Flavisolibacter tropicus: one gene and its partner. The main gene of each other region encodes a partner of the protein of the gene in region 2 in a complex. Links are inferred from orthologs where the notes say so. Each region holds a gene or a part of one and is shown on either strand. Other genes may lie near its edges.

Region 1 (3,969 bases), 290 kb from region 2 along the record:
TCTTTAAACGTTGTTTTCCCTCTCACGTCTACTACAAAATCGATTAAATATTTGATCAGCAAATTCTCTACTTTGGCGGGCAAATCAGCCATACGCATGTCGTCATTTACACCCGCCTGCTCCAATAAGAATTGCCATAATCGATTCGGCAAATGGCCAATATTTTGATTGCTCACCTTTTTGCCGGAAGCACTACCTCTTAATTCTTGAAACTTAGACTTTAACGTTTGCTCATTATAGTTAGGCAGCCAATTGATGTGCACTTTAAACTCGTAGTTTTTTTCTTTTAATTCTCTAGCCCCCATGCACTTAAACGTAATACAGATGGCCCACTCAAGCCCCAGTGCGTAATGAGAATGGGGCCTTCTTCTTGAAGTTTCGTCCCCTCTATCTTTACCCTTGCGCTCTCTACACTAACGCCCATCAAACTATTCAAAGGGTGTTTCGGCAAATTAAAAGTAAATAAAGAAGGTACCGGTTCCGCATTAGTATGTCCTAAGTCTAACAGCCATTGAAACATCGCTTGTTTAGGATAACCTCCGCAGGCTATGCACGCATAATCCGCCTTTAAACTTTCACCACTTGCCAGCTTAACCTGAAATTGGTTAAGCCTTGTTTCATTAGCTGAATTAGGAGCAATTAACTCTTTTACATCTGCGTTCATTCTAATTACAACGCCATATCCTCTAGCTTCATTTAAAAGACAATCAATAATGGTTTCAGAAGAATCCGTAATGGGAAACATCCTTCCATCTGGCTCCGCCTTTATCTTTACGCCACGTTCTTCAAACCATTTTATGGTATCCGTTGTATTAAACTGATGGAATGTTTTCTTAACGAAGTTTTGCCCTCTTGGATAGCGTTTACTTAATTCAGTAATATCAAATAAATGGTGCGTTACATTACAACGCCCACCACCTGAAATACGAACTTTTGATAAAAGCTTATTGGTTTTCTCCAATAGAATAACTTCTAAGCTAGGCTGCAAACGGGCTGCATTTATCGCACAAAAAAAGCCAGCCGCCCCACCACCAATAACTACCAAACGTTTTTTACTCATAAAAAAGAAAGCCCTTTCGGGCTTTATTAATACTCGGCAAAGAGATTAGGATTTGCTTTTTCAGCAGCTTCTATGGTGCTATAATTTGAAAGGACATCAGCTTGACCCTTTTTAATACAAACATCATGTTCAAAATGCACAGAGGGCTTACCATCTGCGGTACGTACTGTCCAACCATCGCTATCGGTAAACACATCTTTTTTACCCATATTGATCATGGGCTCAATAGCCAGCACCAGACCTTCTTTTAACACTGGCCCAGTACCTCTTCGTCCATAGTTGGGTACTTGTGGGTCTTCATGAAGGTGACGCCCTAAACCATGTCCTACCAACTCACGCACTACACCATATTTATGCTTCTTTTCCGTATGCTCCTGAATGGCAAAAGATATATCGCCTAGGCGGTTACCAGCTACAGCTTTTTCAATTCCTTTATACAAGGACTCTTTGGTAATCTTTACTAATTGAATCACATCATCGGCAGGCTTACCAATCATAAACGTATAAGCATGATCTCCATGCCATCCGTTTTTAATCACACCTACGTCTACGGAAACAATATCGCCTTCTTTTAACTCTTGTTCATTGGGAAAACCATGTACCACTACATCGTTTACGGAAATACAAGAATTAAATGGGTAACCATTATAATTCAAAAAGGAAGGGATAGCCTTATTATCCCTGATAAACTCACCTATTATTTTATCAATAGCGAGTGTGGTTAAACCAGGTTTCAAGATAATAGCCACTTCAGTCAGTGCTTTACTTACCAGCAAGGCACTTTCCCGCATGAGCTCTATTTCCTGATCATTTTTATAATAAATCATATTGGCTGCAAAAATAAAAACCTGGCAAGTAGTCTCACCAGGTTTTTATGATATTCTAAAAAAATTAAGCTTAGTATGAAGCCTGAGTTACAGTTTGACGTCCTTGAATACGACCGCTCTTCATTAAGCCATCATATTGACGCATCAATAACTGAGTTTCAATTTGCTGTAAAGTGTCAAGGATTACACCTACCATGATCAGCAGTGAAGTTCCGCCAAAAAAGGTAGAGAAACCATGAGTTACACCTAAACGCTGAGCAATACCAGGCAGAATACCAACTAATGCCAATAACAAGGCACCTGGTAAGGTAATGCGATCCATTACCTGGCCGATATAATCAGCTGTAGGCTGACCAGGTTTTACACCTGGAATGAATCCATTGTTCTGCTTCAGGTTATCAGCAATTTGCTTTGGATTAAAGATCAACGCTGTATACAAGAAAGTAAAACCAATTACCACTACGGCGTAAATGACCATGTACCAAACATTGGAATGATCAGTAAATACCGAAGCAATGCCTTGGCCAGTTGCGGTACCTGTAAAGTTGAACAATGTTGGCAGGAACAATACAGCCTGAGCAAAGATGATAGGCATTACACCAGCGCTATTTACTTTGATTGGCAAGAATTGACGTGCACCACCAAATTGACGGTTACCTACAATTTGTTTAGCATAGTTTACAGGGATCTTTCTTGTACCTTGAACCAGCATGATACAACCCATAATGATTGCAAACAGGATAGCTAATTCAATGATGAAGATCAGGATCTGACCAGTACGTACTGACTTATTGGTAAATTCTTGTAAGAACGACTGAGGCAGACGAGCCAAGATACCTACCATGATGATCAGAGATGTACCATTTCCTAAACCTTTGTCAGTGATTTTTTCACCTAACCACATTACGAATAGAGTACCAGCAGTTAGAACAATCACTGTAGAAAGCCAGAAATAATCAGCATATCCTGGAATAATGGCTTGTGATTGAGAAGTTATTTGGCGTAAATATGCCACATATGCAGAAGCTTGAACCAAGGTAACTCCAACTGTTAGGTAACGAGTCCACTGGTTAATTTTCTTGCGACCGCTCTCCCCTTCTTTTTGCATTTTTTGAAACTGAGGAACTAAAACAGTCATCAGCTGCATAAAGATAGATGCAGAGATATAAGGCATGATACCCAATGCAAAAATGGAAGCCTGGGAAAAGGCACCACCAGCAAAAGTATCGATCAAGCCCAAGATACCACCACTTGCAGAGGCACCTAATTGCTGTAATCGAGTTGGATCAATACCGGGCAATACAATATGAGTACCTACTCTGTAGATGAAGATCAATAGAAGTGTAAAAAGGATTTTGCTACGCAGTTCCTCTATACTCCAGATATTCTTTAGTGTTGCAATGAATTTTTTCACGGAAAATTGAAAGGTTTACGGTCCTGAAACAAAAAAAGACGCACTTGTTGCGCGTCTGTGCAATTTAAGGAAAATTAAGCTACAATTTCAACAGAACCACCGGCTCCTTCAATAGCTTCTTTTGCTTTTCCGCTAATTGCGTTCACTTTAAAAGTAACTTTTGATTTCAATTCACCATTACCTAACACTTTCACGCGGTCAGTTTGGCTGATTAAACCATTAGTATACAAGTTTTCTAAAGTAAACTCCGTGATACCATATTTTTCAACAATTTGATCAATTTGACCTAAGTTGAATACTTTGTACTCAATGCGGTTGATGTTCTTAAAGCCACGCTTTGGAACACGACGCTGAATCGGCATCTGACCACCTTCGTGAGCCATTTTACGCTGATAACCGGTACGAGATTGTTGGCCTTTGTTACCTTTTGTTGAAGTTCCACCATGTCCGGAACCTTCACCACGACCTAAACGTTTTTCTTTGTGCACAGCGCCTTTCGCAGGGCGTAAATTGTGTAGTTTCATTGTATTTGATTTTTACTCTACGGGGAATCACCCCTCGCTTTGTTAACAAAAAGTTCGCAAAAATAAAAATGTAAAATGATATAGCCTGAGATTTCAGGCTTTCATTTTACATTTTACAAATATATTATCCATTAACTTCTACAA
Region 2 (6,114 bases):
CCATTACCCGACAGATTAATAAATCCAGAGTTTCCAAATGTATATCCTTCCTTTAAAGTTATAAGGGAGCTATTGTTAATAGTAGCGAAATTACTCAGATTCCCTGCTACATTTAATTGACATCCATTCTGATAGGTTCCATTGTTTGTCAGATTGCCTTTGTTTTCAATAAGGCCCAAGTTATTTATAGCTGTCCCTACATTTAGTTCAGTATTGGATGTAACTGTTATTTTGTTTCTATTTGTAATAGTTGAGCCCGAATATAACTCCAGTTTTCCAATTTTTATTTCCCCGGAATTAGTTATTGTGCTGGCCTGTACTGAGAATGTTTGATCAAATTCTAAGATGGCGCCAAAAGTATTCAGCCAATCTGTTGCACTGGTTAGGGCGCAGTTTTGGGCAAGGTGTAAAGTTCCGTAGTTGCGTAATTGAAAACCTACGTTTGGCTTAAATTCGAAATTGAAAAACGAATAGCCATAATTTATGATAGTACCATTTGCGGAGCTGACTATTTGAGGGTGGAAGTTGGCGCCTGCTTTGATAACAATAACAGCATTAGGATTTAATAAATTGACCGGGCCTGTGTAAGTGCCTGAATTGATAAATAAGCTGTCTCCAGGATACAACTCATAATCCGCGGAGCTACCATTATCATAACGGTTTATAGCTGAGCTATTTATGCAAGATAGCAGTAGGGTCACTATTGAAATGCTGCGAAATAAAGATGGTACAGATAGCAGGTTCATGTTCGATGTTTGCAGTTAGAATGGCTTTAACAGATATCGAATTGTTGGTTTGCTAGGCCTTCCATTCGCTGACATCGTAGGGTGGTGGGTGTACTATTTAACTAGGATTAAGCTGCGCTTTTGCTTGTTGGGTTAAACAAAGAGCCTTTATTTGGATGCGGTGTTTCTGAATTTCATTTAGAAAACGTTTCTCTATCATGTCTTTTTGGGTCTCTATGGTTGTTTTGCTGTTTGCTGTGCTTTGTTTTGCATTGGTCTTACAAGAAAAAAGCAGCAGGCTTATCAGCATCGCCAATAGTATAATAATTCCTGCCTGTAATACTATTGAAAGACCCCTAATTAGCTTGTATTCCATTGTGTGTGCAAATTGAATAGGCAAATGTCTTCTTTCTCTTAAGGGAAATTAACTACCAACTGTGCTATTTGAGTAAAGGGCTGTATGAGTTGTAATAAAGAAGGGAAAGTTTATATAAAAAAATAACCGCTCCTGAAAGAAGCGGTTATGGATAAAGTTTATCATTTAGTGTTTAGGCATCCTTACCATGACAGTTTTTGAATTTCTTGCCACTGCCACAAGGACAAGGATCGTTACGGCCAACTTTAGGTCCTACTTTAATAGGCTCATGTTTTACCGCTGTCTCGCCTGAAGGATCAAAATAGTCCTTTTCATTAGCTGCATAATCATCACCAATTGCTTCTACTTCTTCCTTATTAGCGTGCAGGTTGCTCATGTCTGTACGCTGAGGGCGGGCTTCACGTAAGTGTTGCTCTGGATGCTCTTCTTGTACAGGCAGAGAGGCATGGCATAAGAAGGAAACGATCTCCTTATTCACTTCACTGCTCATGTTTTTGAACAGGCTATAGGCTTCAACCTTATAGATAACCAATGGATCTTTTTGCTCCAGGTAGGCTGTTTGAACACTTTGTTTCAAATCATCCATGGCTCTCAGATGCTCTTTCCAGGCATCATCAATAATTGCCAATGTGATGTTGCGTTCCATAGCACTGCAAAGCTCGTCACCATTGGTAGTTACTGTTTTATCCAGGTTGGTCAGCACATTAATGCCTTTACGGCCATCAGTGAACGGAACCACTACATTTTCAATATGTGCACCTTGCGTTTCGCGGATATTCTGGAATACCGGTACCGCTTGTGTTTTAATACTGTCTTTATGGCGCTGGTAGTTTTCAATGGCCTCGGTATATAAACGGTCAGCCAATTGGTTTGGAGCTGTTTTCTTAAAGTCTTCTTCGCTGATCTGCGTGTCTATTGCAAAGTTGATGATGCCGGCCAGTTTGAAGCCTTCATAATCTTCCTGCTCGCGGAAGTTGCTTACCAATTCTTCTGCGGTTACAGAGAATGCATTATCGATATCCAGTGCTAGGCGATCTCCAAACAGGGCGTGGTTACGTCTGTCATAAACCGCATTACGCTGTTTATTCATTACATCGTCATACTCCAGCAAGCGCTTACGGATACCGAAGTTGTTTTCTTCTACTTTCTTCTGCGCTCTTTCAATAGACTTGGTGATCATACTGTGTTGAATCACTTCGCCTTCTTTATAACCAAAGCGGTCCATTAAACCAGCAATACGCTCACTACCAAACATGCGCATCAGATCATCTTCCAATGACACGTAGAATTGTGATGTACCAGGGTCACCCTGACGACCGGCACGACCACGTAACTGACGGTCTACACGGCGGCTTTCATGACGTTCTGTACCAATGATGGCCAAACCACCAGCGTCTTTAACGCCAGGTCCAAGCTTGATATCGGTACCACGACCCGCCATGTTGGTAGCAATGGTAACAGCGCCCGGCATACCTGCTTCTGCAACGATCTGTGCTTCACGAGAGTGCTGTTTGGCGTTCAGTACATTGTGAGGAATCTTCTTCACTTGTAAGGCGCGGCTTAACAACTCACTCACTTCTACTGAAGTAGTACCTACCAGTACTGGACGACCTGCATTGCGCAGCGCCTCAATTTCTTCAATTACCGCTTTGTATTTCTCACGCTTGGTTTTATAAACTAAGTCCTGTTGGTCTTTACGTATAATACCAATGTTAGTTGGAATGGTTACCACATCCAACTTGTAAATACTCCATAATTCCGCAGCTTCTGTTTCGGCTGTACCCGTCATACCGGCCAGCTTGTGATACATACGGAAGAAGTTTTGCAATGTAACGGTGGCATAGGTTTGTGTAGCCGCTTCGATCTTCACACTTTCTTTTGCTTCAATAGCCTGGTGCAGACCATCGCTGTAACGACGTCCTTCCATGATACGGCCCGTTTGCTCGTCTACAATCTTCACTTGTTCATCAATGACAACATACTCTACATCTTTATCAAAAAGCGTATAGGCTTTCAACAATTGTTGTACAGAGTGTATGCGGTCAGCTTTCTGAGAGTATTCATTCAATAAACTCTCTTTTTGCTGAAGCTTTTCTTCTGTAGGAGTTTCACTTCTTTCAATCTCAGTCATCTTCACGCCAATGTCCGGCAGTATAAAGAACTCAGGATCTTCACCGGCACGGGTAATGGTGTGAATACCTTTATCAGTAAGATCAACAGATTTATTCTTTTCATCAATATGGAACAGTAGTTCTTCATCTACTATGCCCATATTGCGTTGTTGATCGGCTAAATAGTAGTTCTCTGCTTTTTGCAGTTTTACGCGGATACCAGGTTCACTCAAGAATTTAATCAATGGACCATACTTCGGTAAACCACGATATGCTCTGTATAATGAAAGGCCTCCGCTCTTTGGTTCGTCATCGCCTGCAGCAATCTTAGCTTTTGCATCATTCAGAAAGCCTCGTACCAAGCGCTCTTGCGCTTCTACCAAGGTCTGAACACGAGGCTTTAAAATATGGTATTGCTGATCATCACCTTTAGGTACCGGACCAGAAATGATCAATGGTGTACGAGCGTCATCAATCAATACGCTATCCACCTCATCGACCATTGCATAATGGTGCTTGCGTTGTACCATTTCTTCTGGTGTATGCACCATGTTATCGCGCAGGTAGTCAAAACCAAACTCATTGTTAGTACCATATGTAAGATCTGCCTGGTAGGCTCTGCGACGCTCTTCACTGTTTGGTTGGTGCTTGTCGATACAATCAACGCGCAAACCTAACCATTCGAAAATAGGACCATTCCACTCAGAGTCACGACGAGCCAGGTAGTCGTTCACTGTAACGATGTGTACACCTTCTCCAGCCAATGCATTTAAGTAGGAGGGAAGAGTAGATACCAGTGTTTTACCTTCACCCGTTGCCATTTCAGAGATCTTACCCTGGTGTAAAACAATACCACCAATCAACTGTACATCGTAGTGTACCATGTTCCAGGTAACCTGACCACCGGCAGCAGTCCAGGTGTTTTGGTAGATGGCTTTATCTCCCTCTATGTGGATATAATTCTTTGTTACACTGAACTCTCTGTCCAGATCAGTTGCAGTAGATATTACCTCGGCGTTTTCTTTAAAACGGCGAGCTGTTTCTTTCACTACGGCAAAAGCTTCAGGTAATATTTCTTTTAAAACTTCTTCGATCTTGGCGTCACGGTCTTTTTTCAGACGGTCTACATCCTGATAGATAGCATCTTTACCCATTAAATCTTCGTAAGGAAGCTCTTCGGCCCGTTTGTTGGTATCTGCTATTTGAGCGTCAATGTCTCTTAAGTGTGTTTGGATACGCTGACGAAATTCAACTGTTTTATTCCGGAGTTCATCGTTACTTAATGAACTGTAAGCCTGGAAGTTTTGGTTGATCTTTGCGACCAGCGGCATAATCGCTTTCACATCTTTTTCGGACTTGCTGCCGCCAAAGATTTTGGAAATAAAACCTATCATAAAGTATAACTATATAATTATTGTAAAGTTTTTACTCGTCAAAAAAAGTGCTAGTTGCATAAACTGGCCAATTTGACAGAGTTGTCAAAGATAGGCCAATTTACCCTTAAGGCAGATAGGTTCTAATGAGTTGAAACTGAACCTATTCAATTTGGCCGGCGTTTAACGTATTTTGATGAATAGATGAATAATAAAAAACTGTTGATGAAGTGTAAGCCAGGACTAGTTTTAGCGTTTTGCCTTTTTGTATTGGGGGCATGTAATGGAGAGGATAAAAAGAGGGCGGTAGCAATGCCTGCCAGTGATCTTTATTTGGATTATAGAGTGTCGGCCGAAGAAGCTGCCGAATATGCAGTAGCGCTTCTTTATTTCCGTGATGGAGGTCCTGATGCTAAGTCCATTGAATTGGAAAGTGGTAGTCGAGTGAGCTTTGACGGGGAGCCATTGGTAGCCGATAGTGCAAAGCTAGCAGGTATTTATTATGAAGCGCAGCGGCCTTTAGCGGGCTTTGCAGGCCCACATAAAATTGTTTATACAAATAAACAAGGAGAAGCTTTTGAGCAGTCTTTTCAATTCACCCCTCTCATATTAGAGAACATCTCTGCCGTATTGTCTCGAAAAGATTTAGTGCTGGAGCTGGGAAAAAGCGCCGGAAAAGGTAAAATTCAGGTACTGGTAACGGACACTTCTTTTAAAACAACTGATATAAACGAGGAGTATACCGCTGAAAATGGACAAATTGTAATTTCTAAAGAAGCCTTAAAAAAAGTGGCCAGTGGCCCAATTACTCTTGAGCTTGTAAAAGAAGAAATACAGCCTTTGCCCAACGGAAAACTGACTTTAAGTTATACGCTGCGGCGGGAGCTGGAACTGAGATAAACTATCTGAACGGAGATTGGAGGAGAATAGAACCAGGGTTTCTAAGATTAAAGTGGATTGACAGGAAAAGTATGGCAGGAGAGTATGATAGCTGACACATTTCAGATGCCGAGAAAGAAATAATGCTCCGGAAACAAGTTTCAAGGCGCCTGTTTAGTGGCGTTTCCTATACCTTTCCTACCTCTTGCTGTCCTCATCGTCGGGACCTCTTCGGGACTCTTTCGAGGCTGGTTCGGTAAAACCACACTTTTAGCGTAGGATTTTCGACGCTGCCCTGAGCCTGGGACTACTCTGAGTACAGCTATTCCACAGCAAGAGGTAGAAAAGCCAGATAAAGCTATTGTGTATCAGCAGGTTATATGATATAGTAAAGCATATTACTAATGGGCTGCAATCTAATGAATCAATTATTAATCCCTTTAATCTGTGGTCCTCTTTTAGCGGGCGTGTTGAGCCTCTGCCTTAGTATCTATATTATATGGTTATTTAGCTTTCTTGTGCTACCTTTGCCGGCCGAAAGAGGAGGGTAGCTATTTTGCCGGTTAGAAAGGTGTGTCGGGCAGCTACACAAACCCTCAAATCAGAAATCATAAATTAGAAATCCCCAATGGCTGGTCAGTTAAAAGAGG

Evidence for each region. Proteins that work in one complex are often made in the same cells at the same time.
Region 1: the proteins of secA (region 2) and secY are in contact, whole or in part, in a crystal structure (PDB 3DIN), measured with the Thermotoga maritima proteins. The link is inferred for Flavisolibacter tropicus from one-to-one orthologs. Residues at the interface, in WP_004082002.1 of Thermotoga maritima: Glu261, Ala262, Arg263, Lys300, Ala301, Arg302, Thr303, Ile304, Ile305, Leu323, Tyr324, Asp325, Pro326, Val329, Ser330, Tyr333, Ile336, Lys340, Phe345, Val349, Glu363, Phe364, Tyr374, Ser375, Gly376, Gly377, Glu393, Ile395, Thr482, Ser483; in WP_004081795.1 of Thermotoga maritima: Glu108, Gly109, Glu110, Glu111, Ala236, Glu237, Arg238, Arg239, Ile240, Thr241, Ile242, Gln243, Tyr244, Ala245, Arg246, Arg247, Val248, Thr249, Gly250, Arg251, Arg252, Val253, Tyr254, Gly256, Ala257, Ser258, Thr259, Tyr260, Leu261, Pro262.

What each region holds. Positions count from the first base shown.
Region 1 is NZ_CP011390.1:1,487,884-1,491,852, forward strand. Bases 1,130-3,969 are described here. They hold secY (preprotein translocase subunit SecY), read right to left. Parts: upstream 3,302-3,969; coding sequence 1,958-3,301; downstream 1,130-1,957. Other genes in these bases: map (type I methionyl aminopeptidase), read right to left, coding at 1,130-1,887; rplO (50S ribosomal protein L15), read right to left, coding at 3,376-3,825; rpmD (50S ribosomal protein L30), read right to left, coding at 3,950-3,969. Outside these bases: more of map, read right to left, coding at 1,087-1,129. UniProt on the Escherichia coli protein: The central subunit of the protein translocation channel SecYEG. Consists of two halves formed by TMs 1-5 and 6-10.
Region 2 is NZ_CP011390.1:1,782,256-1,788,369, reverse strand. Bases 1,074-4,929 are described here. They hold secA (preprotein translocase subunit SecA), read right to left. Parts: upstream 4,607-4,929; coding sequence 1,274-4,606; downstream 1,074-1,273. Other genes in these bases: SY85_RS07450 (hypothetical protein), read left to right, coding at 4,811-4,929; SY85_RS07460 (hypothetical protein), read right to left, coding at 1,074-1,101. Outside these bases: SY85_RS07465 (T9SS type A sorting domain-containing protein), read right to left, coding at 1-746; more of SY85_RS07460, read right to left, coding at 844-1,073; more of SY85_RS07450, read left to right, coding at 4,930-5,485; atpG (ATP synthase F1 subunit gamma), read left to right, coding at 6,093-6,114. UniProt on the Escherichia coli protein: Required for protein export, interacts with the SecYEG preprotein conducting channel.